Regions from separate parts of the Streptomyces sp. NPDC056580 genome, predicted to be linked through region 2. Evidence: predicted binding sites of a transcription regulator. Region 2 holds the regulator's gene; the other holds the start of a gene.
The links. Region 2 encodes HspR, which represses chaperone genes until heat shock. Its sites were predicted from a motif close to TTGAGNNNNNNNNNCTCAA; they were not measured.
Positions count from the first base shown of each region.

Region 1: the regulator HspR is predicted to act here: its motif matches at 13,324-13,342, upstream of lon (endopeptidase La).

Region 1 is NZ_JBHTVE010000008.1:402,555-418,528, reverse strand. Features, by position in the region: gene ACFQ9Z_RS20705 (diiron oxygenase) at 1-211, shown strand, start outside; gene ACFQ9Z_RS20700 (TetR/AcrR family transcriptional regulator) at 348-1,001, shown strand; gene ACFQ9Z_RS20695 (hypothetical protein) at 1,011-1,313, shown strand; gene ACFQ9Z_RS20690 (C40 family peptidase) at 1,425-2,492, shown strand; gene ACFQ9Z_RS20685 (styrene monooxygenase/indole monooxygenase family protein) at 2,471-3,718, opposite strand; gene ACFQ9Z_RS20680 (ATP/GTP-binding protein) at 3,743-4,390, opposite strand; gene ACFQ9Z_RS20675 (DUF742 domain-containing protein) at 4,371-4,781, opposite strand; gene ACFQ9Z_RS20670 (roadblock/LC7 domain-containing protein) at 4,778-5,275, opposite strand; gene ACFQ9Z_RS20665 (nitrate- and nitrite sensing domain-containing protein) at 5,272-8,025, opposite strand; gene ACFQ9Z_RS20660 (hypothetical protein) at 8,410-9,198, shown strand; gene ACFQ9Z_RS20655 (MarR family winged helix-turn-helix transcriptional regulator) at 9,209-9,700, opposite strand; gene ACFQ9Z_RS20650 (lysozyme) at 9,929-10,753, shown strand; gene lon (endopeptidase La) at 10,881-13,301, opposite strand; gene ACFQ9Z_RS20640 (spermidine synthase) at 13,440-14,117, shown strand; gene ACFQ9Z_RS20635 (response regulator transcription factor) at 14,227-14,967, shown strand; gene ACFQ9Z_RS20630 (sensor histidine kinase) at 14,964-15,974, shown strand, end outside.
Region 2 is NZ_JBHTVE010000005.1:215,387-231,360, reverse strand. Features, by position in the region: tRNA gene ACFQ9Z_RS12420 (tRNA-Gly) at 330-403, opposite strand; gene dcd (dCTP deaminase) at 927-1,502, shown strand; gene ACFQ9Z_RS12410 (phosphoribosyltransferase) at 1,516-2,025, shown strand; gene ACFQ9Z_RS12405 (hypothetical protein) at 2,090-2,446, opposite strand; gene ACFQ9Z_RS12400 (YIP1 family protein) at 2,688-3,713, opposite strand; gene ACFQ9Z_RS12395 (hypothetical protein) at 3,829-4,083, opposite strand; gene ACFQ9Z_RS12390 ((Fe-S)-binding protein) at 4,280-6,562, opposite strand; gene ACFQ9Z_RS12385 (MraY family glycosyltransferase) at 6,756-7,775, shown strand; gene dnaK (molecular chaperone DnaK) at 7,870-9,708, shown strand; gene grpE (nucleotide exchange factor GrpE) at 9,705-10,367, shown strand; gene dnaJ (molecular chaperone DnaJ) at 10,401-11,570, shown strand; gene ACFQ9Z_RS12365 (heat shock protein transcriptional repressor HspR) at 11,578-12,036, shown strand; gene ACFQ9Z_RS12360 (sugar ABC transporter substrate-binding protein) at 12,345-13,451, shown strand; gene ACFQ9Z_RS12355 (LuxR C-terminal-related transcriptional regulator) at 13,624-14,676, shown strand; gene ACFQ9Z_RS12350 (helix-turn-helix transcriptional regulator) at 14,726-15,709, opposite strand; gene ACFQ9Z_RS12345 (hypothetical protein) at 15,914-15,974, shown strand, end outside.

The DNA of each region.
Region 1 (15,974 bases), on a different contig from region 2:
GCGGGTGTTCTCGGTGGCGTTCATCAACCCCGACGTCTACACCAACGTGGGTCTGGACAAGCGGGAGGCGATGGCGCAGGTGAAGGCCAGCGGGCACCGGCGGGAGGTCATGCAGACCGGAGCCAAGCGGCTCACGGACTTCCTGGACGACATCGGCGTGCTGCGGGGCGTGGGCCGCCGGCTGTGGCAGTCCTCCGGGCTGCTGGCCTAGGCGGGCACGGGCGCGGGGGGCACCCCGCGCCCGCTCGCGCGCGGCGTGCGGTGGGCGGGGTGCGAGCGGCGTGCGGGTACGGGCGGGTGTGCCCGTGCCTGCGCGACTTCTTCACGGTCCGATTACGCTGCTTGGCATGACCCCGCAGGCCGCCACCCCCGCCTACCGTCGGCTCAGTGTCGAGGAGCGGCGCAGCCAGCTGCTCGACGCCGCCCTCTCGCTCTTCGCCCACCGTGCGCCGGAGGACGTCTCGCTGGACGACGTGGCCGAGGCGGCCGGGGTCTCCCGTCCCCTGGTGTACCGGTACTTCCCCGGCGGCAAGCAGCAGCTCTACGAGGCCGCGCTCAGGTCGGCCGGCGAAGAGCTCCAGCAGTGCTTCGACGAGCCCCGGAACGGCCCCCTGCTGCCCCGCCTGTCCCGCGCGCTCGACCGCTACCTGGCCTTCGTCGACCAGCACGGCACCGGCTTCAGCGCGCTGCTGCAGGGCGGCAGCGTGGTGGAGACCTCCCGCACCACGGCCATCGTGGACGGCGTACGGCGGGCCGCGGCCGAGCACATCTACAGCCACCTCGGCGTCCGCTCGCCGGGTCCGCGCCTGCGCATGACGGTCCGGACGTGGATCACGGCGGTGGAGGCCGCCTCGCTGATCTGGCTGGACGAGGACAAGCAGCCGCCGGCCGGGGAGCTGCGCGACTGGCTGGTCGAGCAGTTCGTGGCCGTGCTCACGGTGACCGCGGGCCGGGACCCGCAGACGGCGGACGTGGTCGGCGCGCTCGCCGAGGAAGGCTGAGGACGGTCCGTGAAGAGCGAGGACACTCCGTTCGAGGGCGGGCCCCTGGACGGGCGCGTGCTGCCGGTGCTGCTGGGCGTGACCGGCCACCCCCCGAAGACCTACCGCGTCCCGGTGCAGGACGCGGCCGGCGGCCCGCCCGCCGTGCTGGTCTACCGGCGCGAGCCGAGGGGGCACAGCAAGCGGCTCGGCCTGGTGCGGGGCTGGAAGTACCGCTACGACCCGGAGGGCGCGCCCGAGGAGCGGCTCAGGTGGCCCTGGACCAGGCCGGGCGGAGCGCCCTCCCGCAAGCCGGACGACCCGTCCGGGTGAGAGCGTTGGGCCGTCCGGCCCACAATCGGCACACAAGCCCATGAACACGTCTGAATATCACCGTGCGGACGCGGACGGAGGGTCCGTCCGCTCCGTACCGGAGGTGATGACGTGTCAGCAGTGCTCCTGCGCCTGGCCTGTACGGCCGCGATGGCGGCCCAGGCCGCCCTCGCGCCCGCGCCGGCGGTGGCAGCCGCGCCCGTACCGCAGCCGCAGCAGTCGGTGTCCCAGCTGCTGACGGACCTTCAGCGGCTGTACCGGCAAACCGAGGAGGCCACCGAGTCCTACAACGCGACCGCGGAGCGGCTGAAGCGGCAGCGTGCGGAGGTGACCCGCCTCGACGGCGAACTGGCCCGCGCCCGGCTCGCGCTGCGGGGCGGCCAGGGCGACGCGGGGCGCCTGGCCCGGCAGCAGTACCAGAACAGCAGCGACCTCTCCCCCTACCTCCGTCTGCTGCTCGCCCGCGACCCGCAGCACGCGCTGGACGAGGGCCATGTCATCGGCCGGCTCACCCGCGAGCGCGCCGAGACCGTGGACCGGCTCACCGACGCCGAGCGGAAGCGGGACGCGCTGGCCAGGGCGGCCCGCAAGGCGCTGGACGAGCAGCTCACCCTCACCGGGAAGCAGGGCAGGCAGCGCGCCGACGTCACGGCCAGACTCCGCCAGGTCGAGCGGCTCCTCGCCTCACTGACCCCGGAGCGGCTCGCCGCGGTGGCCGCGCTGGAGCGCACCGGGATCGACCAGGCACAGCTGCGGCTCGCGGCCTCCGGCGCCCTCGGCGACGACAGACCGCCGTCCGGCGAGGGCGACCGGGCCGTGCGCTACGCCCTGTCCCAGGTAGGCAAGCCGTACCAGTGGGGAGCGCAGGGCCCGACGTCGTACGACTGCTCGGGTCTCACCTCGCAGGCCTGGGACCACGCCGGCACCCCGATCCCGCGCACCAGCCAGGAGCAGTGGGCCCGGCTGCCGAAGGTCCCGCTGAACCGGCTGCGCCCGGGTGACCTGGTCGTCTACTTCCCCGGCGCGACACACGTGGCGTTGTACGTCGGGGACGGCCGGGTCGTGCAGGCGCCGAGGCCGGGCCGGCGGATCGAGATCTCCCCGCTGGCGTCCGCTCCGGTCCTCGGCGCCGTACGCCCGGACGGTCCCCCGCGGGATCAGGCGACGGAGGCCAGGTAGGCGTTCGTCTTCTCGGGGTCGTAGAAGAAGTTCTCGAAGTCGGCCGGGTCGTTGAAGGCGTTGGCGAACCGGTCCGCGACGGGCTGGAGCTGGCCGGCCGCGCCGATGAGGTTCAGGACGTGCTCCGGCGGCGGGGCCAGCATGGCGTTCGTCCACTTGGTGACGTGCTGGGCGGTGGCCCAGTACCGGTCGAAGGTGGCGCGCATCCAGTCCTCGTCGAACGGCTTGTCGCCCTGCTCCAGGATCGAGGCGAGGTACGCGGCGGCGCACTTGGACGCGGAGTTGGACCCCTGCCCGGTGATCGGGTCGTTGGCGACGACCACGTCGGCCACGCCGAGGACCAGGCCGCCCGAGGGCAGGCGGCCGACGGGGTTGCGCACGGTCGGGGCGTACCGGCCGGCCAGGGTGCCGCCCGCGTCCGTCAGCTCGGCCTTCGTCGCCCGCGCGTACTCCCACGGCGTGAACTTCTCCATGAGACGCAGGGTCAGGGAGAGGTGTTCGGCCGGGTCCTTGACGCCGTTGAAGACGTCGAGCGGGCCGCCGGGGACGCCCTCCCAGAACAGGATGTCGGCGCGGCCGGAGGTGGTGAAGGTCGGCATGATGAACAGCTCGCCGACCCCGGGGACGAGGTTGCAGCGGACCGCGTCGAAGTCCGGGTGCTCCGGACGCGGGCCGAGCCCGTGCACGTAGGCCACCGCGAGGGCGCGCTGCGGCTCGCTGTAGGGGGAGCGCTCCGGGTCGCGGGCGAACATCGAGACCAGCTCGCCCTTGCCCGCGGCGACCAGGACCAGGTCGTAGGCGCGGGAGAAGTAGTCGAGGTCGCCGACGGCCGCGCCGTGGATGACGAGCTGGCCGCCGCGCTGGGCGAAGGTCTCCATCCAGCCGGCCATCTTCACCCGCTGGTCGACGGACTGCGCGTACCCGTCCAGCTTGCCCACCCAGTCGATCGCGCGCTGGGAGGGGCCCGGGTCGAAGGAACCGGGGGCCGCGACCGAGACGCCGAGGCCCTCGATCCGCGGGGCCTGGGTCTCCCAGAAGTTCAGCTTGAGGTCGCGCTCGTGTCCCAGGGCGGTGTCGAACATGCACTGCGTCGACATGACCCGGCCGGAGCGGATCTCGTCCGCGGTCCGGTTCGACATCAGGGTGACCTCGTAGCCGTGCGACTGCAGGCCGAGCGCGAGCTGGAGTCCGGACTGGCCGGCTCCGACGACGAGTATCTTCCGCATGCGGGTGGTGCTCCTAGGTCGGGACTACTCGGGGGTTTCGTCCAGCGCGTGGCCCACCAGGGCCAGGAGGGTCTCGATGGCCGAGATCCGGCGCCGCGCGTCCATGATCATGACAGGGATGTGCGCGGGTATGGTCAGCGCCTCGCGTACGTCCTCCGGCTCGAACAGCTCACTGTCGTCGAAGTGGTTGACCGCGACGACGTACGGCAGTCCGCAGCTCTCGAAGTAGTCCAGTGCGGGGAAGCAGTCCTTCAGGCGGCGGGTGTCGGCCAGCACGACGGCGCCGATCGCACCGCGCACCAGGTCGTCCCACATGAACCAGAACCGCTGCTGGCCCGGCGTGCCGAACAGGTAGAGCACCAGGTCGTCGTCGAGCGTCAGGCGGCCGAAGTCCATGGCCACGGTGGTGGTCGACTTGCCCGGCGTGGCGGTGAGGTCGTCGGTGCCCTCGCTCGCCTCGGTCATCAGCGCCTCGGTCTGCAGCGGCGTGATCTCCGAGACGGCCGTGACCAGCGTGGTCTTGCCGACGCCGAAGCCGCCCGCCACCACTATCTTCGTGGCTATGGGGGCCTGCGTGCGGTCCTGCTGCCAGGCCTTCAGATCCTCGTCGGGTTCGCTGAACCCGGCGACGAGGGGGGCGACGCCCGTGGCGTCAGAGACGGCGGAGTCCACTCAGCACCCTTTCCAGCAGAGCGCGGTCCGGGCGGCCGGTGCCGTGACCGGTGCCGGTGCCGTACACACGGATCTTTCCCTGGTCCGCGAGGTCGCTCAGCAGCACGCGGACCACACCGAGCGGCATCTTCAGCAGCGCGGCGATCTCGGCCACCGTGCGCATACGGCGGCACAGTTCGACGATGGCCCGCATCTCCGGCATGACCCGGGTGGTGAGGGAGCCGTTCGTCAGTTCCTTGCGCTCCTCGGGTGCCTCCAGCGCGGCCACGAAGGTCTCGACGAGGAGGACGTGGCCGAAGCGGGTGCGGCCGCCGGTGAGCGAGTAGGGGCGGACGCGGGCGGGTTTGCGACCGCCGCCGCGCACCGGGAGCTTGTTCGGCGTGCCGCTCATCGGGCGCTCCCCGTCGACTCGGCTTCCAGGGACTTGCGCAGCTCGCTGCGGAGTTCGGGGGTCAGGACGTGGCCGGCCCGGCCGACGAAGAGCGCCATGTGGTACGCCACCACGCTCATGTCGCACTCCGCGGAGCCGTGCACGCCGAGCAGCGAGCCGTCGCTGATGGACATCACGAACAGGCTGCCCTCGTCCATCGCCACCATCGTGTGCTTGACCCCGCCGAACTGCATCAGCTTGGCGGCGCCTACGGTGAGGCTGCCGATGCCGGAGACGATGGTCGCGAGGTCGGCGGCGGAGCCCTTGGGCCCCTTCACCGGGCGGGACCGGCGGGTCTGCTCGGCGTGGCCGGGGTCGGACGACAGGAGCAGCAGGCCGTCCGAGGAGACCACGGCGACGGACTGGATTCCGGGGACTTCCTCGACCAGGTTGGTCAGCAGCCAGTGCAGGTTGCGTGCCTCCCTGCTCAGTCCGAAGGTACTGGGCGCGGTCAACTGCTTGCCTCCTCGACGGTGCCCCCCGTGGTCTCATCGGTACGTTCTGCGATCTCCGCCTCGACGTCCCGGTAGCCGGCCTGCGCTCCCTGGCGGAAGCCGCCGAGCCTGCGGCGGAGGGCTTCGGCGTCGACGGACGTGCCGCGCCGGCGGGGCTGGTCGGCGGCGGGAGCGGTGATCTTGGGTGTGCGCTTGGGCAGGCCCTTGCTGGTGACCGCCTCGTCCTCGGTGGCGGCGGATTCGGTCCCACCCGCACCACGCGTGGTGTTGTCGTCGGCGGGAGCGGGCGGTCCCGGTGGGGCGTCCTCGCCGTCGGCGGCCGCCGGCTGCGTGGCGACCTCCGGGAGCAGCAGCTCCATCGTCGTCTCGGCGAAGGTCTCCGCGGGCTCCTTCGGCCTGGTCACGGCCTCGTCGGCGGTCCGCTCCTCCGCCTCCGCCCGCGTGTGCACCTCGGTGTCCTCGGCCGGACCGGCCCCGGCCTCCGCCTCGGCCCGGGCCTTCGCTTCCGCCTCGGCCTCCCGGGCCGCCTTCTCGGCGAGGGCGACCAGGGGGTCGGTGTCCTTGGTGCGGGCGTGCAGGACGTTGGAGTTGGCCTCGGCGTCGGCGCCGGGGAGGGAGAAGCTCTGGGTGTCCGAGAGGCCGGCCGGGCGCGGGGCCGCCGCCGCGGGGGCCTCGGCGAGCAGGGTCCGGGGCAGGACGACCACCGCCGCGATGCCGCCCTGCTTCTGCTCGCGGAGCTGCACGCGGATGCCGTGGCGGTGGGCGAGGCGGGCCACGACGTAGAGGCCGAGGCCGAGGCCGTCCTCGCCCTCCTGGTCGTAGGGCGACTCGGGGTCGAACTCGGAGAATCGGGTGTTGAGGCGGTCCAGGCGGTCGGTGGCCATGCCGATGCCCTCGTCCTGGACGGACAGCATGACCTCGCCGGACTCCAGCAGCCAGCCTGAGACCTCGACGGACAGGTCCGGCGGGGAGAAGGAGGCGGCGTTCTCCATGAGTTCGGCGAGCAGGTGGGAGAGGTCGTCGGCGACGAAGCCGACCACATGGGCGTGCGGGGGCAGGGCGGCGATGAGGACGCGCTCGTAGCGCTCGATCTCGCTGACCGCCGCGCGGACCACGTCCACCAGCGGGACCGGGCCGTGGTGCTGCTGGACGTGTTCGGTGCCGGCCAGGACCAGGAGGTTCTCGCTGTGCCGGCGCATGACGGTGGCGAAGTGGTCCAGCTTGAAGAGGGTGGAGAGCCGCTCCGGGTCCTGTTCGCGCTCCTCCAGGCCCTCGATGACGGCCAGTTGCCGCTCGACCAGGCCGAGGGTGCGCAGGGCGAGGCTGACGAACGTGCCGCCGATGCTGGTGCGCAGCCGCTCGATCTGGGCCGCGCTGGCGTCGAGTTCGGCGCGCAGTTCCTCGCGGGCGTCGGCCATCTTCTGCCGCTGTCCGACCAGGTGCTTGCGGTCCGTCTCCAGGGTGGCCACCCGCTCCTGCAGGGCGGCGGCGCGCGCGTGCAGGGCGTTGACCGAGCGGACGACCTGGGCGAACTCGTCGTTGCGGCCGGTGAAGGCGACCGGTTCCTGGCCGGCCGCGTCCTCCGCCTCGGCCAGCCGGGCCGAACCGCGGCGCAGCACCGACAGCGGACGGGTGAGGGTGCGGGCCATGGCGGTGGCGACGCCTACGGCGAGCAGCATCAGGGCGCCGAGGACGGCGATGCGGATCTCCAGCGCGGTGACGTCGTCGTCCCGGAGCCGCTCGAGGTCCTCGGTGCGGTGCTCGTAGAGGGCCGACTCGGCGCCGCGCATCAGGTCCACCCGGGCGGACAGGGCCGCGTCCAGCTTCCTGGCGCTGGTGGCGGGCTCGCTGCCGGTGAGGGTGGGCTGGTCGGTGAGTGCGGCGAGGTACTTGTCGGCGGAGTTGACCTCGGGGCCGGTGACCGTGGAGTCGTACGCGGCGACGGACGCCTTGGGGGCGGTCTCCCGGAAGTCGGCGAGGGCCGCGTCGGCGCGCAGCCGGGCCTGCTGGGCGGCGGCGGTGAGGGCGTCGCGCTGCTTGCGGCCGTCCTCGGTGGGCTCGCTCGACGTGGCGGGCAGCCCGGTGACGGGATCGATCACCGTCCGGGTGGTGGACGGGACGCCGAGGGCGGCCAGCAGCAGGCCGCGGGCGGCGGCGGACTGCTGGACGGCGGAGTCCAGTTCGGCGAGCGCGTGGCCGCCGGCGCCGGCCCGCGGCGGCATCCGCTCGGCCAGTTCACCGGCGAGCCGGTGCAGTCCGGTGATGGTGGCGGAGTACGCCTGGTGGGTCTGCAGCGCGTCGGACTTGCCGGTGAGGGCGGCGTGCCGGACGGCGGCGATCCGGTCGAGGTCGGCGCGCAGGCCGGCCGGGGTGTCCGGGTCGGCGCGCAGGTCCTCGGCCTGGCGGTCGACGCGGGCGCTGCGCTGCTCGGTGGGCGCCTTGGACTTGGGGCGGCCCGCGGCTATGTAGGCGGTGACCTCGTCGCGTTCGTCGGCGAGCGAGTGCGCCAGCGCGAGCGCGTCCTGGGTACGGGCGGACAGGGTCACCAGTTCCTGGGAGTCACTGACGTCCTGGGAGGCGGTGAGCAGGGAGGGTGCTCCCGCTCCGGCGATGGCGGCGGCCACCACGGCCACGGCGACGATCAGCCGGGTGCGCACGTGACGGGGGCGGCCGGTGCCCACGGGGGTCTGCTCGACGTCCCCTTCGCCGGCCGTCCGCCTGCCTGTGCGCCGAGGCCACTTCTTCTGCACCGGTGCTCGCATTCCTGAACTCGTCTGCTCAAGGGCCCGGGTGGCGCCCCGTCGTCTCGGGGCCAAGTGGTGCGTATACCCGGTTCATACGGTTTCCGACCCTCCCAGCGCCGGTGGGCAGTGGTCGCGCATCACCTGACCCGCCACTCGAAGGAGTGAACATCGGAGGGGAGTTGGCGGGCAAGTTCCGGCGGCCTGTGCGCCACGCTGGCGCGGCGGGCCGGTTGGACGCGCGCGGCAGGCTTTGGCAATATTCGCCACCACGCGTTGCCGGAGTGCGTCATTTACCCCCAAAGCAGGCGCCTGACCTGCGGGACCGTGCCAATTCGGCGATGGTTGCCAGCCTTTGGCGGAGGCTGTGAAGGGCTGGTGCAGACTGGCCGGATGCGAACCGATCTCGTTTCGGAACCCGGCGACGCGAATCGCCCCAACGAGGACTTCGCGGGCGTCGCACTGCCCGCCTGCGGTCAGGGCGGCTGCGTGATCTTGCTCGACGGAGTGACGCCGCCGCGCGGCGCGACGGGCTGTACGCACTCCGTTCCCTGGTTCACGTCGCGGCTCGGCGGCGCGCTGGCCGAACTGACCGTTTCCGGCCAGGAACTGACACTGCCGGAGATCCTGTCGCGGGCGATCGCCCGGACCGCCGACGCCCACGCGGACACCTGTGACCTTTCTCACCCGCGCACCCCGCAGGCAACCGTGGCGCTCGCCCGCTGGTCCGCCGACCTCGTGGAGTACCTGGTGCTGTCCGACTCGGCGCTGCTCCTGCAGGCCCCCGACGGCACGGTCACCCCGGTGCTGGACGACCGGCTGGCCCGGCTGCCCCGATCCGCGCTGGCCTCCGCCGCGCTGGTCGACGCCGGCCTCCGCAACCGGGAGGGCGGCTTCTTCACGGCCGCGGCCGACCCCTCGGTCGCGGCCCGCGCGGTCGCCGGCGCCCTTCCGCGCGACCGGGTCCGCGCGCTGGCGGCGCTGTCGGACGGCGCGACCCGGTGGACGGAGTGGTTCCGGGCGGGCGACTGGGCGGAGCTGCTCGCCCTCGTCGCCGGGGAGGGCGCCCGCTCGCTGGTGGACCGGGTGCGCAAGCTGGAGTCGGCGGACCGGGAGGAGCGGGCGTTCCTCGGGCGCGGCAAGACGCACGACGACGCGACGGTGGTGTACGCCGAGCTGTGAGCGCGGCCGTTCAGCGCTCCATGACGCCGTTCAGCTCGTGGAGGAGCCGTGCCAGTTCCGCCACCTCGCGGCGGTCCCAGTGGGCGAGCTGGCTGACGTAGCGGGCGCGGCGGGCCTCGCGGACCGTGCCGACGCGGCCGCGGCCCTCGTCGGTGAGGGTGACCAGCCAGGCGCGGCCGTCGGCCGGGTCGGGCTCGCGGGCGATCAGCCCGAGCTCCTCCAGGGCGCGGAGCTGGCGGGACATGGTGGCCTTGCCGACGCCGATGTAGGCGGCGAGTTCGGTGGCGCGCTGGCCGCCGAGCTCGTCGAGGCGGATGAGCAGGCCGTACGCGGAGGACTCCAGGTCGGGGTGCACCTCGCGTGCCATCTCGCCCTGATTGGCCCGGGCCCGCCTGAGCAGCACGGTCAACTCGCGCTCCAGCGCCAGGAATTCCTGGTCTGCACCACTGGGCGTCACCTGGCCGGTGGCACGGCGCGCGTCGCCGTTTGCGTCCTCGTGCACGTCAGCACCCCTGATCGGTTTCGCGGTCCTGAAAGTTTTTGCCAACCGCCGTCATAGCCGCAGCTCTTCAAGTATTTCGCAGGCTTAGACCAACGGCAGCATCCGGATCCCCTTCCCACGGCGTCATCTACGTGCGTAGCTTCTTGGACAGGCAAGCGATGACATGCCCACGCCAGTGGTTCAGCGGTCACCCCACGTTTCCCCCACCTCACTCCCCGGAGGCACGTCATGCCCGTGCACAGACCCGGTTCCCTCCGTCCGCGCCCGCTCACCGTCCTCGTCACGGCCCTGCTCGCGGTGCTCGGCCTCGCCCTTCCGCTCACCTCCGCCCAGGCGGCGACCACCCCCAGCCGCGGTTCGGCGTCCATGGGCATGGGGGTGGCCGCCCACGACGGGCAGCACGGCACCCCCAGCACCGGTGACGCCACCCAGACCGAGGGCGTCGACGTCTCCGGCTACCAGGGCAACGTCGCCTGGTCCACGCTGTGGAACAGCGGCGTCCGCTGGGCCTACACGAAGGCCACGGAGGGCACGTACTACACGAACCCGTACTTCGCCCAGCAGTACAACGGCTCGTACAACGTCGGCATGATCCGCGGCGCGTACCACTTCGCCACCCCGGACACCACCAGCGGCGCCACCCAGGCCAACTACTTCGTCGACCACGGCGGCGGCTGGTCCCGGGACGGCATGACCCTGCCCGGCGTGCTGGACATCGAGTGGAACCCGTACGGCGCCGCCTGCTACGGCAAGACGGCGTCCGGGATGGTCAGCTGGATCGCCGACTTCCTGAACACCTACAAGGCGCGCACCGGCCGCGACGCCGTCATCTACACGGCGACGAGCTGGTGGACCGACTGCACCGGCAACTACGGCGGCTTCGCCGCGAACAACCCGCTGTGGGTCGCCCGCTACGCCTCGACCGTGGGGACGCTGCCGGCGGGCTGGTCGTACTACACGATGTGGCAGTACACCTCCTCCGGACCTACCGTCGGCGACCACGACAGGTTCAACGGCGCACTGGACCGGGTGCAGGCACTGGCCAACGGCTGATCCCGCCCGTCCGCTCCCCGGGTTCCCCGACGCCGGCCGGCCCGTGGGGCGGCAGGGGTCGAGCACCCACCGGTGAAGGCCCGGGTCCCGCGCGGGACCCGGGCCCTCCCTCATCCGGGGGCGTCCGTCACGCCGCCACCGGAATCTCCTGCTCCGCACCCTTCGCCGCGGGCGCGAGAGCCAGCTCCAGGACCTGCCGGACGTCGTTCACGGCGTGGACGTCGAGCCGGTCGAGCACCTCGGCCGGGACGTCGTCCAGGTCGGGCTCGTTGCGCTTGGGGATGATCACGGTGGTCACCCCGGCGCGGTGGGCGGCGAGGAGCTTCTGCTTCACCCCGCCGATGGGCAGCACCCGGCCGGTCAGCGAGACCTCGCCGGTCATCGCCACGTCCGTGCGGACCAGCCGGCCGGAGAGCAGGGACGCGAGGGCGGTGGTCATGGTGATGCCCGCGCTCGGCCCGTCCTTCGGGACCGCGCCCGCCGGGAAGTGGATGTGCACGCCCCGGTCCTTCAGGTCGGCCACCGGCAGTTCCAGTTCGGCGCCGTGGCTGCGCAGGAAGCTCAGCGCGATCTGCGCCGACTCCTTCATCACGTCGCCGAGCTGGCCGGTGAGGGTCAGCCCGGCCGCGCCGGTCTCCGGGTCGGCGAGGGACGCCTCCACGAAGAGCACGTCGCCGCCGGCGCCGGTCACCGCGAGGCCGGTCGCCACGCCCGGGACGGACGTACGGCGCTCGGCCGGGTCCTGGGCCGACTCGGGCACGTGGTGCGGGCGGCCCAGCAGACCGCGCAGGTCCTCGTCGCGGACGGTGAACGGCAGCTCCCGCCGTCCCAGTTCGTGCTGGGCCGCGATCTTGCGCAGCAGCCGGGCGATGGACCGTTCGAGGGTCCGCACGCCCGCCTCACGGGTGTACTCGCCGGCGAGCCTGCGCAGCGCGCTCTCGTCGAGCGTGACCTCGTCCCGGTCCAGGCCGGCCCGCTCGAGCTGGCGCGGGAGCAGGTGGTCACGGGCGATGACGATCTTCTCGTCCTCGGTGTAGCCGTCCAGACGGACGATCTCCATCCGGTCCGCCAGCGCCTCCGGGATGGCCTCCAGGACGTTGGCGGTGGCGAGGAAGACCACGTCGGACAGATCCAGCTCGACCTCCAGGTAGTGGTCCCGGAAGGTGTGGTTCTGCGCCGGGTCGAGGACCTCCAGCAGGGCCGCCGCCGGGTCGCCCCGGAAGTCGGAGCCGACCTTGTCGATCTCGTCGAGCAGCACCACCGGGTTCATGGACCCGGCCTCCTTGACGGCGCGCACGATCCGGCCGGGCAGGGCGCCGACGTACGTGCGCCGGTGGCCGCGGACCTCGGCCTCGTCCCGTACGCCGCCGAGGGCGACCCGGACGAACTTGCGCCCCATGGCGTGCGCGACCGACTCGCCGAGGCTTGTCTTGCCTACGCCGGGCGGACCCACGAGCGCCAGCACGGCACCGCCGCGCCGCCCGCCGATCACGCCGAGCCCGCGCTCACCGCGCCGCTTGCGCACGGCCAGGTACTCGGTGATGCGCTCCTTGACGTCCTCGAGCCCTGCGTGCTCGGCGTCGAGCACGGCCTTGGCGCCCTGGATGTCGTAGGCGTCCTCGGTGCGCACGTTCCACGGCATCTCCAGGACCGTGTCCAGCCAGGTCCTGATCCACGAGCCCTCGGGCGACTGGTCGCTGGACCGCTCCAGCTTGTCGACCTCCTTCAGGGCGGCCTCGCGGACCTTTTCCGGCAGGTCGGCGGCCTCGACGCGGGCGCGGTAGTCGTCCGACTCCTCGCCCTCGCTCTCGCCGTTCAGCTCGCGCAGCTCCTTGCGGACCGCCTCCAGCTGGCGGCGGAGCAGGAACTCGCGCTGCTGCTTGTCGACGCCCTCCTGGACGTCCTTGGCGATGGTCTCGGCGACGTCCTGCTCGGCGAGGTGGTCGCGCAGCTGCCGGGTGGCGAGCTTCAGCCGGGCCACCGGGTCCGCGGTCTCCAGCAGCTCGACCTTCTGCTCGGTGGTCAGGAAGGGCGAGTACCCGGAGTTGTCGGCGAGCGCGGAGACGCCGTCGATGGCCTGGACCCGGTCCACGACCTGCCAGGCGCCGCGCTTGCGCAGCCACGCGGTGGCCAGGGCCTTGTACTCCTTGACCAGGTCGGCGACCTGGCCGGGCAGCGGGTCGGGCACGGTCTCCTCGATCCGCGCACCCTCCACCCACAGGGCCGCGCCGGGGCCCGTCGTACCGGCGCCGATGCGCACCCGGCCGCGGCCGCGGACGAGCGCGCCGGGGTCTCCGTCGGCCAGCCGGCCGACCTGCTCGACGGTGCCCAGCACACCGGTCTTCGCGTAGGTGCCGTCGACGCGCGGCACCAGCAGGACCCTGGGCTTGCCGGGCTCCGAGCGGGCGGCGGCCTGTGCCGCCTCCACCGCGGCCCGGACCTCGGCGTCGCTCAGGTCCAGCGGGACCACCATGCCGGGCAGCACGACCTCGTCGTCGAGCGGCAGCACCGGCAGTACGAGCGTGAACGCCGTGGACTCATCAGCCATGATCTCCCCTTAGGCAGTCAAATTGAGCTATGCCGACTCAATGTCTGGAGCCCCGCGGTTGTTCCCGGCTCCCCGTTCGCTGTGAGCGATCACGGAAATCGCGGTGCCCGAGCGGCCGGTCCGGAGCAGGATGGGCGCATGACTGCCCTGTACGACTCCCCCGTGGTCCTGGACCGCCGCGAAGGCCCGTACGGCGAGGTGGTGCTGCGCCGGCACGGCGCGCTGCTGCAGATCATCGCCAACGGCTGCTTCCTGATGGACACCTCCGACGGCCGCTCGGAGCGGCTGCTGGTGGACGCCGCGTACGACGCGCTGGACGGGCGCCCGGCGCCGGAGGTGCTGATCGGCGGGCTGGGCGTGGGCTTCTCGCTCGCGCACGCCGCGGCCGGCGGACGGTGGGGACGGATCACGGTCGTCGAGCGCGAGCCCGCCGTCGTGGACTGGCACCGCGCCGGGCCGCTGGCGGAGATCTCCGCGAAGGCGCTCGCCGATCCGTGCACCCGGATCGTCGAGGCGGATCTCGTCGCTTATCTCGAAGAGACCTCGGACACGTTCGACGCGCTGTGCCTCGACATCGACAACGGGCCGGGCTGGACCGTCACCGAGAGCAACGACGGCCTCTACTCGCCGGCCGGACTCGCCGCGTGCGCAAGGGCGTTGAGACCCGGCGGGGTGTTCGCAGTATGGTCGGCCGAACCGTCTCCGGAATTTGAAGGAACCTTGCGGAATGCCGGGTTCCGTCAGGTGCGTACCGAAGAGGTCCCCGTTGCCCGGGGCGTTCCGGACGCCGTGCACCTCGCCGTCCGCCCTGGATAGCGACGGCGCGGCCGGTCCCCGTAATGTGCTGCCCTGGCGCGGATCATTCAAGCGTCAATCGCAGTCATGGGATCACCCCACTGATCCCGGAAAGCAACAGGGGCGGGCGATGGAGCAGACACACACCTCCCAGACCGGCGCGGCCACGACCACGCCCGGCGCGCAGCGCCGGGTCCTGGTGGTCGAGGACGATCCCACGATCGTCGACGCCATCGCGGCCCGGCTGCGCGCGGAGGGATTCCTCGTACAGACCGCGGCCGACGGGCCGGCCGCGGTGGACACGGCCGAGGCCTGGCAGCCCGACCTGCTGATCCTCGACATCATGCTGCCCGGCTTCGACGGCCTGGAGGTCTGCCGCCGCGTGCAGGCCCAGCGCCCGGTGCCGGTGCTGATGCTCACCGCGCGCGACGACGAGACCGACATGCTGGTCGGGCTCGGGGTCGGCGCCGACGACTACATGACCAAGCCGTTCTCGATGCGCGAGCTGGCCGCGCGGGTGCACGTCCTGCTGCGGCGGGTGGAGCGGGCGGCCATCGCCGCCTCCACGCCCCGCTCGGGCATCCTGCGGCTCGGCGAGCTGGAGATCGACCACGCGCAGCGCCGGGTGCGGGTCAGGTCCGAGGACGTCCACCTCACGCCCACCGAGTTCGACCTGCTGGTGTGCCTGGCGAACACCCCGCGCGCGGTGCTCTCCCGGGAGCAGCTGCTGGCCGAGGTGTGGGACTGGGCGGACGCCTCCGGCACCCGGACCGTGGACAGCCACATCAAGGCGCTGCGCCGGAAGATCGGCGCGGAGCGGATCCGCACGGTGCACGGTGTCGGGTACGCCCTGGAGACGCCGACGCCATGAGCGCAGGGCGGGAGGCCGCACGGAGGAGCCCCGGGAGCCCGACGGAGGAACCCTGGGGCGGCGTACGCCCGTTCTCGATCAAGACCAAACTGGGCGCGCTGGTCGTCATCTCGGTGCTGATCACCACCGGTCTGTCCATGATCGCGGTGCACACCAAGACGGAGCTGCGCTTCATCACGGTCTTCTCGATGATCGCCACACTGCTGATAACGCAGTTCGTGGCCCATTCGCTCACCGCGCCCCTGGGCGAGATGAACACGGTCGCCCGTTCCATCGCGCAGGGTGACTACACCCGGCGGGTGAGTGAGGGCCGCCGCGACGAGCTGGGCGATCTCGCCGAGACGATCAACGTCATGGCGGACGAGCTGGAGGCCCAGGACCGCCAGCGCAAGGAGCTGGTGGCGAACGTCTCGCACGAGCTGCGCACCCCGATCGCGGGCCTGCGCGCGGTGCTGGAGAACATCGTCGACGGGGTCACCGAGGCCGACCCGGAGACCATGCGGACGGCCCTGAAGCAGACCGACCGGCTCGGCCGGCTGGTGGAGACCCTGCTGGACCTGTCCCGGCTCGACAACGGCGTCGTACCGCTGAAGCTGCGGCGCTTCGAGGTGTGGCCGTACCTGTCGGGCGTGCTGAAGGAGGCCAACATGGTCGCCTCCGCGCGCGCGGGCATCGCCTCCGGGTCCGGCAGCCACACCCGCACGGACGTGCACCTGCACCTCGACGTCTCCCCGCCGGAGCTGACCGCGCACGCGGACCCCGAGCGCATCCACCAGGTGGTCGCCAACCTGATCGACAACGCGGTCAAGCACAGCCCGCCGCACGGCCGGGTGACCGTGAAGGCGCGGCGCGGGCCGCAGCCGGACTCGCTGGAGCTCGAGGTCCTGGACGAGGGTCCGGGCATCCCGCGCTCCGAGTGGCACCGGGTGTTCGAGCGGTTCAACCGCGGCGCCGTGTCCCGGCCGCACGGGCCGGGCAGCGACGGCGGCACCGGCCTCGGGCTGGCC
Region 2 (15,974 bases):
CTGGTGTGATTCCGTGAGTCCAATCGGGTACCAGCGGTTCAGGAACCGTTGCATCGCCGCAGGTCCCGGGCCGAGATCGGACGCGCTCGCCGGCGGACGGGGACCTCGTAGACGATCTTGCGCAGCGCGGCTGAGGCGACGATGTCTGCGGGTTCCACGGGCTGCCCCTCGTCGCGGCCCACGCCGTGCCATCACGAGCGCGAGCGGATCGACCGATCATTCAGAGTCGCGTCGGCGGTAGCCTGCGCGTGAATGTCCTCAGCTGGCACGCGACGAGTGATCGCCGAGGACAGCAAAAAGGCCCGGGTCTTTGACCTGGGCCTTCTTCGTGGAGCGGGTGACGAGAATCGAACTCGCGCTCTCAGCTTGGGAAGCTGATGTTCTACCATTAAACTACACCCGCGTAACTTCGGGCGGACCGGCTCCGCGGAGTCGATGCCCGAACGCTCGCTCACTGTACCCCATCGTGGACCCCCGGTGCCCGGACCGGGGGTCCACGTGTATTCGGGGCATGGGATCCGCCTGCGGGGGAACGGAGTTGAGGCGTACCGTGGCGGGGTGGTGAGAGGGGCCGGGCGGGGCCGGAGTGCCGCCTGGAGAGTCGTCTCTTTGATCCCGTAATGTGGCTTTCGTCGGCAGTGCAGCAGGCCGACGCGGCTCTTGGGGAAGGGACTTGAGGGATTTGATGGAACGCACCGACGTTCGTTGCGCGGACGGGCACGTCTTCAGCGCCACTTCGTTCCCGATGCAGAAGGCCGAGCGGCTGGGCCCCGGCCGGCTCATGAGGTGTCCACGGTGTGCCCGGCTCCGCAGTGTGGTGCCGGTCGCCCTGGAGAAGCGGTAGCCGTAACCCGGCGCACACGGACACAGGCCCGCGGAGTCGTCACGATTGTCGGGGCTCCGCGCGCCTTGCGTATCCTCGGGGCGTGCTTCTCTCAGACAAGGACATCCGGGCCGAGATCGACGCCGGGCGGGTACGGATCGATCCCTATGACGAAACCATGGTGCAGCCGTCGAGCATCGACGTGCGGCTGGACCGTTACTTCCGGGTGTTCGAGAACCACCGGTACCCGCACATCGACCCCTCGATCGAGCAGGCGGATCTGACCCGGCTGGTGGAGCCGGAGGGCGACGAGCCGTTCATCCTGCACCCCGGCGAATTCGTGCTGGCGTCGACGTACGAGGTGATCACGCTTCCCGACGATCTCGCCTCGCGCCTTGAGGGCAAGAGCTCCCTCGGCCGGCTCGGGCTCGTCACGCACTCCACCGCCGGGTTCATCGACCCGGGGTTCAGCGGTCACGTGACCCTGGAGCTGTCCAACCTCGCCACCCTGCCGATCAAGCTGTGGCCCGGCATGAAGATCGGCCAGCTCTGCATGTTCCGGCTGACCTCGCCGGCGGAGCACCCGTACGGCAGCGAGCGCTACGGCTCCCGGTACCAGGGGCAGCGCGGGCCGACCGCCTCGCGGTCCTACCTGAACTTCCATCGGACCCAGGTGTGAGGACGGCGACGACATGAGCGAAGTACGCGAGAACCTGACCTACGAGCGGTTCGGCACCGCCATCCGCGAGCTGGCGCAGACCATCGCCGACGACGGCTACGAGCCCGACATCGTGCTGAGCATCGCGCGGGGCGGGGTGTTCGTGGCGGGCGGGCTGGCCTATGCCCTGGACTGCAAGAACATCCACCTGGTGAACGTCGAGTTCTACACCGGCGTCGGCACCACCCTCGAGATGCCCGTCATGCTCGCGCCCGTGCCGAACGTGATCGACTTCTCCGACAAGAAGGTGCTGATCACCGACGACGTCGCGGACACCGGCAAGACGCTCAAGCTGGTGCGCGACTTCTGCCTCGACACGGTCGCCGAGGTGCGCTCCGCGGTGATCTATGAGAAGTCCCACTCCCTGGTCAAGTGCGAGTACGTATGGAAGCGCACCGAGGACTGGATCAACTTCCCGTGGAGCGTCCTGCCTCCCGTACACAGGTCGGGCGCGGCGCCCAAGGCGAACAGGGAAGCGCTCTAGAACGGCCCGGCGGCCGGGCTCGTGTGCCATCCGGCCGCCGGGCCGTCGGATCAGGTGGCCGCCGTCACTTCCCGCCCTGCTGTTGCTGCTGTTGCTGTTGCTGCTGCTGGTTGCAGTTGATGACGGTGTTGCCGTCGGCGTCCTTGACGGTCTTCAGGACCTTGGTGGTCTTCTTGGCCGCCGGGTCCCCCTGCTGCTGCTGTTGTTGCTGCTGCTGCTGCTGGTTGCAGTTGACGGTGATCGTGCCCGCCTTCTCGCCCTTGGCGGACCTCAGGGCCCTGGTAGCGGTGTTGCCCGGCCGTGCCTGGTCCATGGAGGGGTAGGAGATCCGCAGGAGCGTCGTGTTGTTCAGCAGCGGAAGGACGTCCCCGATACCGTGCGCCTGGGCGCCGCCGGCGCTGAAGAGCACTGCCGCCGTCACAGCGGCGCTGACAGCGGCACATCGCTTGGCGAACTTCACTCGACCAACCTTTCGTCGTCGCTGACGCCGGATTCCCGGCTTCGCTGGACACAATGGCGACGGCGGACGGCGAACGATCAGTGGGCGCGCTGCAACGCCCTTCTTTTCCCCCGGACAGCCTCACCGGCGCAGTGCGCGGGGCGTGGCGAAAGGCCCCCGGCGGTCGACCGCGCGGGGGCCTCGGCGTGCGGTGCGGGGCGGGCTAGAAGGTGCCCAGCTTCACGATCGACAGCAGCGCGACGAGCTGGATGGCCGACGCGGCCAGCGCCTTCGGCCAGGGCAGGTCGTGCGAGCGGGACACCATCAGGGTCAGCAGGGCGCCCGCGCCGATCCAGGTGGCCCAGCCGAGGAGCTGGACGAAGCCGGCGTCGCCGCCGAAGAACATGGCGAAGACCAGGCGGGGGGCGTCCGTGAGGGAGGTGATCAGCATGGACAGGCCGACCGTGGGCTGCCAGGCGCCGTCGCCGCCGAGCTGGCGGGCCAGGGTGTGGGTGACCACGCCCAGGATGAAGGCGCTCAGCACCATCGCCACGGCGGTGACCAGGACGATCGGGATCGCGTTGGAGAGCGTCGCGTCGATCACGTCCGCGCGGGCCCCGTCGAAGCCGAAGACGGCGAGCAGGCCGTAGAGGAAGGTGACGATGAGCGCCGGGGCCCACATCGTGTAGTCCCGCATCCGCAGGAACGTCTGGTTCGGGGCGAGGACGACGCCCTTCAGCAGTTCCTTCCAGTGCAGGGGCGGGCCGATCGGGCCGGACGGCGCGGCCGCGCCGGCGTGGTAGGTCGAGCCCTGGGTGTAGCCGGCCGCCTCGTCGACCGAGAACGCCTGGGTGTGGCCCGGGTTGTTGGCCGCGTACGGGTCGTGCCCGCCGTGCCCGGCGCCCGGGTGGCCGCCGTCGCCGAAGTACTCCGGGCCGTCGTCGGCCGACCCCGGGTACCCGTACGGCTGTCCCTGCTGCGGGTACGGCGGCTGCGGCGCAGAAGGGTAGCCGTACGAGGGGCCCGGGGGCCGGCCGTGCGGCGGCTGCTGCCGTCCGTGCGACGGCCCGCCGGGCCGCCCCTGTCCGTACGACGGTCCCTGCGGCGCCTGCTGTCCTTGGGGGGTGCGGTTGTCCCGGCCCCCGCGTCCGTTCCTGAATCCAGCCACGCCCTCGAACGTACCTGGTCCCGGAGACTCCCGTGCCGGACCGGGGCGTCCGGGCCCGGCTTTGCGGCCGACCTGTGACATCCCCTAAGGGACCGTCAGCAGCAGGTCCCGGGTCATCTCGGGGTCCGCCGGGGTTCACCCGGGTCCGCCGGGGCCACGGCGGTCGCGGTGGCCGCAGGGCCGGCCCCGGACCGGGTCACCCCGCCAGGAACTCCGAGGTGGAGAAGGTCACCGCGGGCCTGCCGCCGAGCAGGTCCCTCGCCGACCCCCGGTACACGGCGACGGTGTCCTCGGTGCCGCCCCGGTGCGTGCGCACCACCAGGTCCGCGTCGGCGATCCGCGCGGGCGTGGGGCCGTCCGCGCCGTCGGCGCCGCCCGGGCCGCAGGCGGCGAGGAACAGGGTGCCGCACAGGACGGCGGTACTCGCGGTACTGATCCCATGTCTGCGCACGCGCACCGCGCACCTCTCCCGGCTCTCGGACGACGATCCGGCAATCATGCACGCGTCACCGAGGCGCGGTGAGCGGCGGGGCCGGGGAACCGGCCGGTCATGGCCGGCGGCCCGCTCACGCCACGGCGCCCCCTGCTCCGCCGTGCGGTTCAGGGGGCGCCGTGGGCCGTTCAGCCGTGGGCCGTCCGGAGGGTGGTCACTTCACCGGCTCGGGCTCCGGTTCGCTCTCCGTCTCCGCCTCGCCCGCCGGGTCGACCGGCGTCCTGACGGAGTCGAGGAGCAGCTGGGCGACGTCCACGACCTGGATGGACTCCTTGGCCTTGCCGTCGTTCTTCTTGCCGTTGACCGAGTCGGTCAGCATGACGAGGCAGAACGGGCAGGCGGTGGAGACGATGTCCGGGTCGAGGGAGAGGGCCTCGTCGACGCGCTCGTTGTTGATGCGCTTGCCGATGCGCTCCTCCATCCACATCCGCGCGCCGCCGGCGCCGCAGCAGAAGCCACGCTCCTTGTGGCGGTGCATCTCCTCGTTGCGCAGGCCGGGGACCTTGCCGATGATCTCGCGCGGGGGCGTGTAGATCTTGTTGTGGCGGCCCAGGTAGCACGGGTCGTGGTAGGTGATGACGCCCTCGACCGGGGTGACCGGGACCAGCTTGCCCTCGTCCACCAGGTGCTGCAGGAGCTGGGTGTGGTGGATGACCTCGTAGTCGCCGCCGAGCTGCGGGTACTCGTTGCCGAGGGTGTTGAGGCAGTGCGGGCAGGTGGCGACGATCTTCTTCGCCGACTTCGGCTTCCTCGACTCCGCCGTGACCTTGCCGTCGTCGTCCAGCTCCTCGCCGAACGCCGTGTTGAGGGCCATGACGTTCTCCATGCCGAGCTCCTGGAACAGGGGCTCGTTGCCCAGGCGGCGGGCGGAGTCACCGGTGCACTTCTCGTCGCCGCCCATGATCGCGAACTTCACGCCCGCGATGTGCAGCAGCTCGGCGAAGGCCTTGGTGGTCTTCTTGGCGCGGTCCTCCAGGGCGCCGGCGCAGCCGACCCAGTAGAGGTACTCGACCTCGCTGAGGTCCTCGACGTCCTTGCCGACGACCGGGACCTCGAAGTCGACCTCCTTGGTCCACTCCAGGCGCTGCTTCTTCGCCAGGCCCCAGGGGTTGCCCTTCTTCTCCAGGTTCTTGAGCATCGTGCCCGCCTCGGACGGGAACGCGGACTCGATCATGACCTGGTAGCGGCGCATGTCGACGATGTGGTCGACGTGCTCGATGTCCACCGGGCACTGCTCGACGCAGGCGCCGCAGGTGGTGCAGGACCACAGCACGTCCGGGTCGATGACGCCGTTCTCCTCGGCGGTGCCGATCAGCGGCCGCTCGGCCTCCGCGAGGGCGGCGGCGGGCACGTCCTTGAGCTGCTCCTCGGAGGCCTTCTCCTCGCCCTCCACGGTCTTGCCGCCGCCGGCCAGCAGGTACGGCGCCTTGGCGTGGGCGTGGTCCCGCAGGGACATGATCAGCAGCTTCGGGGAGAGCGGCTTGCCGGTGTTCCAGGCGGGGCACTGCGACTGGCAGCGGCCGCACTCGGTGCAGGTGGAGAAGTCCAGCAGGCCCTTCCAGGAGAACTGCTCGACCTGGGAGACGCCGAAGACGTCGTCGTCGCCCGGGTCCTCGAAGTCGATCGGCTCGCCGCCGGACGTCATCGGGAGCAGCGCGCCGAGGGAGGTCTCACCGCCGGCGTTGCGCTTGAACCAGATGTTCGGGAAGGCGAGGAAGCGGTGCCAGGCCACACCCATGTCGGTCTTCAGGGCGACCGTGATCATCCAGATGAAGGAGGTCGCGATCTTCAGGCCCGCGAAGAAGTAGGTGAGGTTCTGGAGCGTGGAGACGTCCATGCCCTCGAGCCAGTGGACGACCGGGTACGAGATGAAGAACGAGGCCTCGTAGCCGTCCACGTGGTGCTGGGCGCCCTCCAGCGCGTGCAGCATGAAGATGCAGACGCCGACGATGAGGATGACGGCCTCGACGAAGTACGCCTGGCCGAAGTTGGAGCCGGCGAAACGGGACTTGCGGCCCGGCTTGCGCGGGTGCGTGAGCTGGCGGATGACGATCAGGGCGAGGATGCCGAGCACCGTCATCGTGCCGATGAACTCGACGAAGACGTTGTACGGCGCCCAGTCGCCGATGACCGGCAGGATCCAGTCGGCCTGGAAGAGCTGGCCGATGGCGTTGACGATCGTCAGCAGCAGCGAGAAGAAACCGACCGCCACGAACCAGTGCGCGACGCCGACGACACCCCAGCGGTTCATCCGGGTGTGGCCCAGGAACTCCCTGACCACGGTGACGGTGCGCCGGCCGGGCTCGTCGGTCCGGGTGCCCGCGGGCACGTTCTGGCCGAGCCGCATGAAGTTGTAGATCTGCAGGAGGGCGCGGGCGAACAGGGCCACGCCGACCACGATCAGAACCAGCGACACGATGATCGCGGCGAGTTGCATTTCGGGGCTCCTCGGGCCTGCGAGGGAAATTACTAAGCGGTAACTTATGCAGTCCGTTCGAGACTACCCGCATCTTTACTCGCACTGTAGCCAGGCGCGAGGTGATCTGGGTCGCTGAGGTGTGCCTGAGCCGACCGGCAATCAGATCGTGTTATTCGTACCGAATTGCTACTTTCGCGCCTAACTTAGAGCCGTGCTCTACGGGATCGCCGCGGCCTGCGCCGCCCTCCTCCTCACCGCCGTGCTCGCGGCGCTGCTCCGGCTGCCCGCGCTGCGCGCGGGAATCGTGGACCGGCGGCGGCAGCGGCCCCTCCCGGTGCTCGGCGGAGTGGCCGTCGTGGCCGTCACCTGTCTGGTCGCCTGGGCGGGGCAGTGGTCCGGGATCGCGCCGTTCGGGGACGGGGTCGGCCGGCTGCTCGCCGTCGCCGCCGGGATCGCCCTGCTGGGGCTGGTCGCCGACGTGTGGCGGCTGCGGGCGCGGGTACTGGTCACCGGCGCGGCCGTCGCGGCGGCCGGCGTGGTGCCGTACGACGAGACGGGCGCCTGGGGCGGGCTGCTGGCCGTGGGCTGGATCGTCCTCGCCACGCTGGCCTTCAAGGGGCTCGACCACGCCGACGGGCTGGCCGGGACCGTCGGGGTGGTCACCGCCTTCGGGGCGGGGGTCTGCGCCGCGGCGGAGCTGATGGACGGGCTCGCCGTGCTGCTCAGCGTGTTCGCCGCCGCGCTGACCGGCTTCCTCATGCACAACTGGCACCCCGCGCGCGTGGGGCTGGGGGCCTGCGGATCGCTCTTCACCGGGTTCCTGCTCTCCTCGGCCGTCGTCTTCACGCGCGCGGGGTACGGGCTAGAGCGGACGGCGGGTGTGGTGTTCAGCCTGAGCGCCGTGGCCGCCGCCGACCTCCTGCTCGTCGTCCTGGCCCGGCTCCTCTCCCGCCGGCCGCTGCTCAGGCGGGGCCCGGACCACCTGGCCCACCGGCTGCGGCGGCTCGGGCCGACCCCGCCGGGCGCGGTGGTGCTGCTGGGCGCCGGGTCCTTCTCCTCGGTGCTCGTGGGAGTGCTCGTGCACACGGGGTGGACCGGGGAGAGGGCGGTGCTGTGGGTGGCCGGCGGGGTGGTGCTCGCCGTCCTCGTACTCCTTCGCATTCCTGTCCAACCGCCTCGTCGAAGTGTGTCGACGCAGGTCAGAGGGCAGTTGCGTGTAAGGAGCGGATAAGACTTGAGTCCCGTTGACTCAGGTCTGTTGACCGCGCGGGTCTCCTCATGCACACTTGAGCCTGTTCCACTCAAGTCAGCTGGAGGAATCAACCATGGCACGTGCGGTCGGCATCGACCTGGGCACGACTAACTCCGTCGTCAGCGTTCTGGAGGGCGGCGAGCCCACCGTCATCACCAACGCCGAGGGTGCCAGGACCACGCCGTCCGTCGTCGCCTTCGCGAAGAACGGCGAGGTGCTCGTCGGCGAGGTGGCCAAGCGCCAGGCGGTCACGAACGTGGACCGGACCATCCGCTCGGTGAAGCGCCACATGGGCACCGACTGGAAGATCCAGCTCGACGGGAAGGACTTCAACCCGCAGCAGATCTCCGCCTTCATCCTGCAGAAGCTGAAGCGGGACGCCGAGTCCTACCTGGGCGAGAAGGTCACGGACGCGGTCATCACCGTCCCGGCCTACTTCAACGACTCCGAGCGCCAGGCGACGAAGGAGGCCGGCGAGATCGCCGGTCTGAACGTCCTGCGCATCGTGAACGAGCCCACCGCCGCGGCCCTCGCGTACGGCCTCGACAAGGACGACCAGACGATCCTCGTCTTCGACCTCGGTGGCGGCACCTTCGACGTGTCCCTCCTGGAGATCGGCGACGGCGTCGTCGAGGTGAAGGCCACCAACGGTGACAACCACCTCGGTGGCGACGACTGGGACCAGCGCGTCGTCGACTACCTGGTGCAGCAGTTCAAGTCCGGTCACGGCGTGGACCTGGCCAAGGACAAGATGGCCCTGCAGCGTCTGCGCGAGGCCGCCGAGAAGGCGAAGATCGAGCTGTCCTCGTCCACCGAGACCTCGATCAACCTGCCCTACATCACCGCGTCCGCCGAGGGCCCGCTGCACCTGGACGAGAAGCTCACCCGCGCCCAGTTCCAGCAGCTCACCGCGGACCTGCTGGAGCGCTGCAAGACGCCGTTCCACAACGTCATCAAGGACGCCGGCATCTCGATCAACGAGATCGACCACGTCGTCCTGGTCGGCGGCTCCACCCGCATGCCCGCCGTCGCCGAGCTCGTCAAGGAGCTGACCGGCGGCAAGGAGGCCAACAAGGGCGTGAACCCGGACGAGGTCGTCGCCATCGGCGCCTCGCTCCAGGCCGGTGTCCTCAAGGGTGAGGTCAAGGACGTCCTGCTCCTCGACGTGACCCCGCTGTCCCTCGGCATCGAGACCAAGGGCGGCATCATGACCAAGCTCATCGAGCGCAACACCACGATCCCGACCAAGCGCTCGGAGATCTTCACCACGGCCGAGGACAACCAGCCGTCGGTGCAGATCCAGGTCTACCAGGGCGAGCGCGAGATCGCGGCCTACAACAAGAAGCTCGGCATGTTCGAGCTGACCGGTCTGCCGCCGGCGCCCCGCGGCGTCCCGCAGATCGAGGTGTCCTTCGACATCGACGCCAACGGCATCATGCACGTGACCGCCAAGGACCTGGGCACGGGCAAGGAGCAGAAGATGACCGTCACCGGCGGCTCCTCGCTGCCGAAGGACGAGGTCGACCGGATGCGCCAGGAGGCCGAGCAGTACGCGGAGGAGGACCACCGCCGCCGCGAGGCCGCCGAGACCCGCAACCAGGGCGAGCAGCTCGTCTACCAGACCGAGAAGTTCCTCAAGGACAACGAGGACAAGGTCCCGGGCGAGGTGAAGACCGAGGTGGAGGAGGCCGTCGCCGAGCTGAAGGAGAAGCTCAAGGGCGAGGACACCACCGAGATCCGCACCGCCACCGAGAAGGTCGCCGCCGTCTCGCAGAAGCTGGGCCAGGCCATGTACGCCGACGCCCAGGCCGCCCAGGCCGCCGGTGGCGCGCCCGGCGGCGAGGCCAAGGCGGACGACGACGTCGTGGACGCCGAGATCGTCGACGACGAGCGCAAGGACGGTGCCGCGTGACGGAGGAGACCCCGGGCTTCGAAGAGAAGCCCGACGTCCCCTCCGGCGCCACCCCTGACGACGCCGAGCCGAAGGCCGCCCCCGAGGAGGGGGCGGCCCCGGCCGGGGACGCAACCGCAGACGCCGGTCTGGTGGCACAGCTGGACCAGGTGCGCACGGCGCTGAACGAGCGCACCCTGGACCTCCAGCGCCTGCAGGCCGAGTACCAGAACTACCGCCGCCGCGTCGAACGCGACCGGGTCGCGGTCCGGGAGATCGCCATCGCGAACCTCCTGACCGAGCTCCTGCCCGTGCTCGACGACATCGGCCGGGCACGGGAACACGGCGAACTGGTCGGCGGCTTCAAGTCGGTGGCCGAGTCGCTGGAGACCGTCGCGGCCAAGATGGGCCTGCAGCAGTTCGGCAAGGAGGGCGAGCCCTTCGACCCGACGATCCACGAGGCCCTGATGCACAGCTACGCGCCGGACGTCACCGAGACGACGTGCGTGGCCATCCTGCAGCCCGGGTATCGCATCGGCGAGCGCACCATCCGCCCCGCGCGGGTGGCCGTCGCCGAACCGCAGCCCGGCGCGCAGACGGTCAAGGCCGAGGGCGCCGAGGAGAGCACCGAGGCGAAGGCGGCCGACGACAAGGAGAACGGTGGCCCGGAGGAGGGCTGACGTAATCACCGCGAGGAAGGAGGGACGTCGGGGATGAGCACCAAGGACTTCATCGAGAAGGACTACTACAAGGTCCTCGGCGTCCCCAAGGACGCCACCGAGGCCGAGATCAAGAAGGCGTACCGGAAGCTCGCCCGCGAGTTCCACCCGGACGCCAACAAGGGCAACGCCAGGGCCGAGGAGCGCTTCAAGGAGATCTCCGAGGCGAACGACGTCCTCGGCGACCCGAAGAAGCGCAAGGAGTACGACGAGGCGCGCGCCCTGTTCGGCAACGGCGGCTTCCGCCCCGGGCCGGGCGCCGGCGGCGGCAACTTCAACTTCGACCTGGGCGACCTCTTCGGGGGCAACGCACAGGGCTCGGGCGGCTTCGGCGGCGGCATCGGCGACGTCTTCGGGGGCCTGTTCAACCGCGGCGGCACGGGTGCCACCCGCACCCAGCCGCGGCGCGGCCAGGACATCGACACCGAGGTCACGCTGAGCTTCACGGAGGCCATCGAGGGCGCCACGGTGCCGCTGCGGATGTCCTCCCAGGCGCCCTGCAAGGCGTGTTCGGGCACCGGCGACAAGAACGGCACACCGCGCGTGTGCCCGACCTGCGTCGGCACCGGACAGGTGGCCCGGGGCTCGGGCGGCGGGTTCTCGCTCACCGACCCCTGCCCCGACTGCAAGGGCCGCGGCCTGATCGCCGAGCACCCCTGCATGGAGTGCAAGGGCAGCGGCCGTGCCAAGTCCTCGCGCACCATGCAGGTCCGCATCCCGGCCGGCGTGACGGACGGGCAGCGGATCCGGCTGCGCGGCAAGGGCGCGCCCGGCGAGCGGGGCGGACCGGCGGGCGATCTCTACGTGGTCGTGCACGTCGGCGAGCACCCGGTGTTCGGACGCAGGGACGACAACCTCACCGTCACCGTGCCGGTCACGTTCGCCGAGGCGGCCCTCGGCGGCGAGGTCCGGGTCCCGACCCTCGGCGGCCCGGCGGTCACCCTGAAACTGCCGCCCGGCACCCCGAACGGGCGCACCATGCGCGCCCGGGGCAAGGGCGCGGTCCGCAAGGACGGCACCCGCGGCGACCTGCTGGTCACCGTCGAGGTGAGTGTGCCGAAGGACCTGTCGGGGAAGGCTCGTGACGCGCTGGAGGCGTATCGCGAGGCGACCGCGGGGGAGGACCCGCGGGCGGAGCTGTTCGAGGCCGCGAAGGGAGATTGAGCGCCCCATGGACACACCCGGCCGTCGGCGTAATCCGTACGAACTGACCGAGGAGACCCCGGTCTACGTCATCTCGGTGGCGGCCCAGCTCTCCGGTCTCCATCCGCAGACGCTGCGCCAGTACGACCGTCTGGGTCTGGTCTCCCCGGACCGCACGGCGGGGAGGGGCCGCCGCTACTCGGCCCGTGACATCGAACTGCTCCGCCAGGTGCAGACGTTGTCGCAGGACGAGGGCATCAACCTGGCCGGAATCAAGCGCATCATCGAACTGGAGAACCAGGTCGCCGCGTTGCAGTCCCGCGTCGCGGAGCTGCAGGCGGCCCTGGACGGCGCGGCGGCCGCGATGCGGCAGCGCGAGGCGGCCGTGCACGCCTCCTACCGGCGCGACCTGGTGCCGTATCAGGAGGTCCAGCAGACCAGCGCGCTGGTGGTGTGGCGGCCGAAGCGGCAGCAGCAGGCCGACTGACCGCAGGCCGCGGCGAGCACCGGCAGGGGCCGGGGACGGGTGACCGTCCCCGGCCCCTTTCGCGTGCGCCGCGGCCGCCGCCGGCTGGGCGGATCTTTGCCCTTCCATGAACTTCCTTTGCGTGGAGGGTCCGTAAAGAGTGTTTGGAGGGGATTCCGCTCCTCCTTCACAGGTGCAGCGGAGCGTGCTGTTGCGCACTCGTTAAGTAGTTCTGCTTGACGCCGGGTGGGCGCGCCGCGTTGTCTTTTCAGACACCTGGGTCGTAAAGCAGCACCCACGTCCGGATCGCACCTGAAGTGAGCCCTCGAATGCGTCGTATCGCCATATCCGTGGCCGCGTCCACGATGATCCTTTCGCTCGCCGGGTGCGGCGTGCTGAACGCGACGGGGGACGGTGCGAGCGCCAGCCCGACGAAGGGCGACGACGTCACCGTCGGTCTGCTGCTGCCGGAGAAGGCGAACACGCGCTACGACAAGTTCGACTACCCGATCATCAAGGCCAAGGTGGCCGAACTGACCCACAAGAAGGGCACGGTCCAGTACGCCAACGCGGACGCGGACGCATCCCGGCAGGCCGGCCAGATGCAGACGATGATCGACGACAAGGTCGACGTCATCCTGCTCGACGCGGTCGACTCGCACGGCATCGTCGGCGAGGTGAAGAAGGCCAAGGAGGCGGGCATCCCCGTCATCGCCTACGACCGGCTCGCCGAGGGCCCGATCGACGCCTACATCTCCTTCGACAACGAGCTGGTCGGCGAGGTGCAGGGCCGCTCGCTGCTGGAGGCCCTGGGCTCGCGCGTGGACACCTCCGACAAGATCGTCATGATGAACGGCTCGCCCACCGACCCCAACGCCAAGCAGTTCAAGCAGGGCGCGCTGTCGGAGCTGAAGGGCAAGGTGGACATCGCGGAGTCCTTCGACACCACGGACTGGAAGCCGGAGAACGCCGAGGCCAACATGGCCAAGGCGATCGCCGGTATCGGCAAGGACAACATCGTCGCGGTCTACTCCGCCAACGACGGCATGGCGGGCGGGGTCATCAAGGCCCTGACGGCGGCCGGTGTCACCAAGCTGCCCCCGATCACCGGCCAGGACGCCGAACTGGACGCGGTGCAGCGCATCGTGGCCGGTGAGCAGTACATGAGCGTCTACAAGTCCTACCCGGACGAGGCCGAGGCCGCCGCCCAGATGGCCGTCACCAAGGTGCAGGGCAAGGACATCCAGTTCGACGCCCTGACCCAGGACCGCGTCGACAGCCCCACCGACAAGGACATTCCGTCCCGGCTCGTCCAGGTGAGCGCCCTGACCCGGTCCAAGATCAAGGACACCGTCATCGCCGACGGCATCTACTCGGTCGGCGACATCTGCACGGCCAAGTACAAGGCGGCCTGCGCGTCGATCGGCCTGAAGTAGCCCACGTCCCACCCTTGCAGCTTGTTGCTGCCGCGGCGGGCGGAAGACCGTACGCAACGGCGCATACCGGCTGGTTTCCCCGCCCGGGGCGGCCGGAGCCGTGTTGCGGACCCGATCCCGGCCGCGCATAGTTGCGCTGCGGAAGTGGCAGCAACCGGGGGTGGAATGGGCGATGGCCGGGCACGGGACGGAGGAGCATCCTCACGGTGCCGACCGGCTGTGCGAGGCCGGGGACCGGGTGTACTCCCGGGCCGTACGCCGGGGGCGGGTGCCGCGCACGGACGCCGGGCCGGTGCCCTGTCTGCTGGAACTGGCCCTGCTGCACCCCGACCCCGACGACATGGACTGGCTGGTGCCCACCTCGCCGCAGGAGGTCATGACCAGGCTGCTGCGCGGGGTCCACGACGAGGTCAGGGAGAGCCAGCGCCGGGTGGGCTCGGCGGTGGCCGCCTTCGAGTGGTACGCGGGCCTGGGCACGCAGCTGCAGGCGCTGTCGGCGTCCGGTGAGGGCACGGCCATCCGGGTGCTGGACGGGCTCTCCCGCATCCAGGCCGCGATGGACGAGGCGACCGCCGCGTGCGCCGCGGAGGTGCTCACCGTGCAGCCCGGCGGCATCCGGCGCGAGGACGAGCTGACCGAGGGGCTGCACCGGGCGCTCGCGCTGCGCGGCCGGGGCGTGCGCATGCGCGACCTGTACACGCACGTGGCCCGGCACGGGCAGGGGCTGCTCAACTACCTGGAGCTGATGGGCGGCACGGTCGAGGCCCGCACCCTGGACGAGGTCATCGACCGGCTGATCCTCTTCGACCGCACGGTCGCGTTCATCCCCGCCAACGCCGAGCGCACGATGGCCCTGGAGCTGCGGCACCCGGCCCTCGTGGAGTACCTGGTGACCGTCTTCGAGCGGCTGTGGCGGCTGGCGCTGCCGCTGACGGCCCCGCTGCCCGACACCGGCATCGAGGGCATCTCGCACCGCGAGCGGTCCATCGCGGCGCTGCTCGCCGAGGGGCACCAGGACGCGGTGATCGCCGAACGCCTCGGCATCAGCGTGCGCACCTGCCGGGCGCACATCGCCCGGCTCTCGGACACGCTCGGCGCGGCCAGCCGTACCCAACTGGGCGTGCGGATCGCCCAGGTGGGCCTGGACCGGCCTCCGCACAGCGGCCCGCCGGCCGCCCCCGCAGCGCTGGGAGCGCCCGGCCAGGAGTCCTCGGGCGTGCGCTGAGCCGTACGCGCCGGGCACGGCTCCCGCGCCGCCTCACCGGGGCGGGCCGTCAGCCGTGCGGTGCCGGGGCCGGCAGGCCGGGCTCGGGGTCCGGTTCCTGGTCCAGCAGCCCGGAGCGGGCTATGAGGTAGCCGAGCTGGGCGCGGCTGCCGCTGCCGAGGGCGGCGGCCAGCTTGGCGATGTGGGCCCGGCAGGTCCGTACGTTCATGCCGAGGCGGCGGGCGATCGCCTCGTCCACGTGTCCCTCGACCAGCAGCTTGGCGATGGAGCGCTGCACCCCCGTGACGCCGTCGACCGGGGGCGCGTAGGCGGGCTCCTCCAGGAGCGGGACCGCGCGCCGCCAGAGCTGTTCGAAGACCTTCACCAGGTACGCCACCAGGGCCGGGTGCCGCAGTTCCAGGGCCACCTGGCGGTCGTCGCGGGCGGGGATGAAGGCGACCTCCCGGTCGAAGATCATCAGACGCTCGATCAGCTCCTCGAGCGTGCGTATCTCGACCTTCCCCTTGGCCATGATCTCGGCGTACGCGAGCGTCCCCTGGCTGTGCCGCACGGTGTGCTGGTACAGCGTCCGCATGGAGATCCCGCGTTCGATGACGGCCTGACCCCGTTTCAGCGCGATGCCGAGGACGTTCTCGCTGCGTCCGCCGCCGGGCTGCACGGTGAGCACCTCGTGCCGGCAGTCGGCGGTGGCCCGTTCGATGGCCGCGTTGATCCGCTCGATGCCCTCGTGCACGGTGACCGCGTTGGTGTCCCCCGTACTCTGGGCGCTGATGGCCATGAATGGCTCGAAGGAATCGGTGAGTTCGATCGCGGCGTGTCTGCGCTCCTGGATCTCCCGTTCGATCGGGTGCAGACGCTGGGCGAGCGCGGCGGCGGGCGGTACCGGCCGCAGCCACTTCGGATCGTCCGGATCGGGGTGCAGCAGCGCGAGTTCCAGCAGGCAGGGGGCTGCTTCCGCCTCCGGGCGGGCGACGCGTCCCAGCCGCAGCGCGTCGGCGTACAGGCGCTTGCCGTCTTCACAGAGATCCGTCATCCCGTGAGGATGATGTGTCTCGTTCGTGTGAGTATTAGGCAAATCTCCACCCCCCAGGGTCCTGTACATGCAGGAACATGATGCACCGCTTCTGTGGCTTTGACGTGGCTTGATGAGCCATCGTCTTCAAGGCGGGGGAGAGACACAGGGGAAGTGAGGACGAAGCCCATCATGTGCAAGAGAATGCTTCGCTCAGTACTTGCCGTGGCCTTCTCCACAGGACTGGTCTTCGGCACGGTGAGCACGCTGGACCTCGGCTGGGACA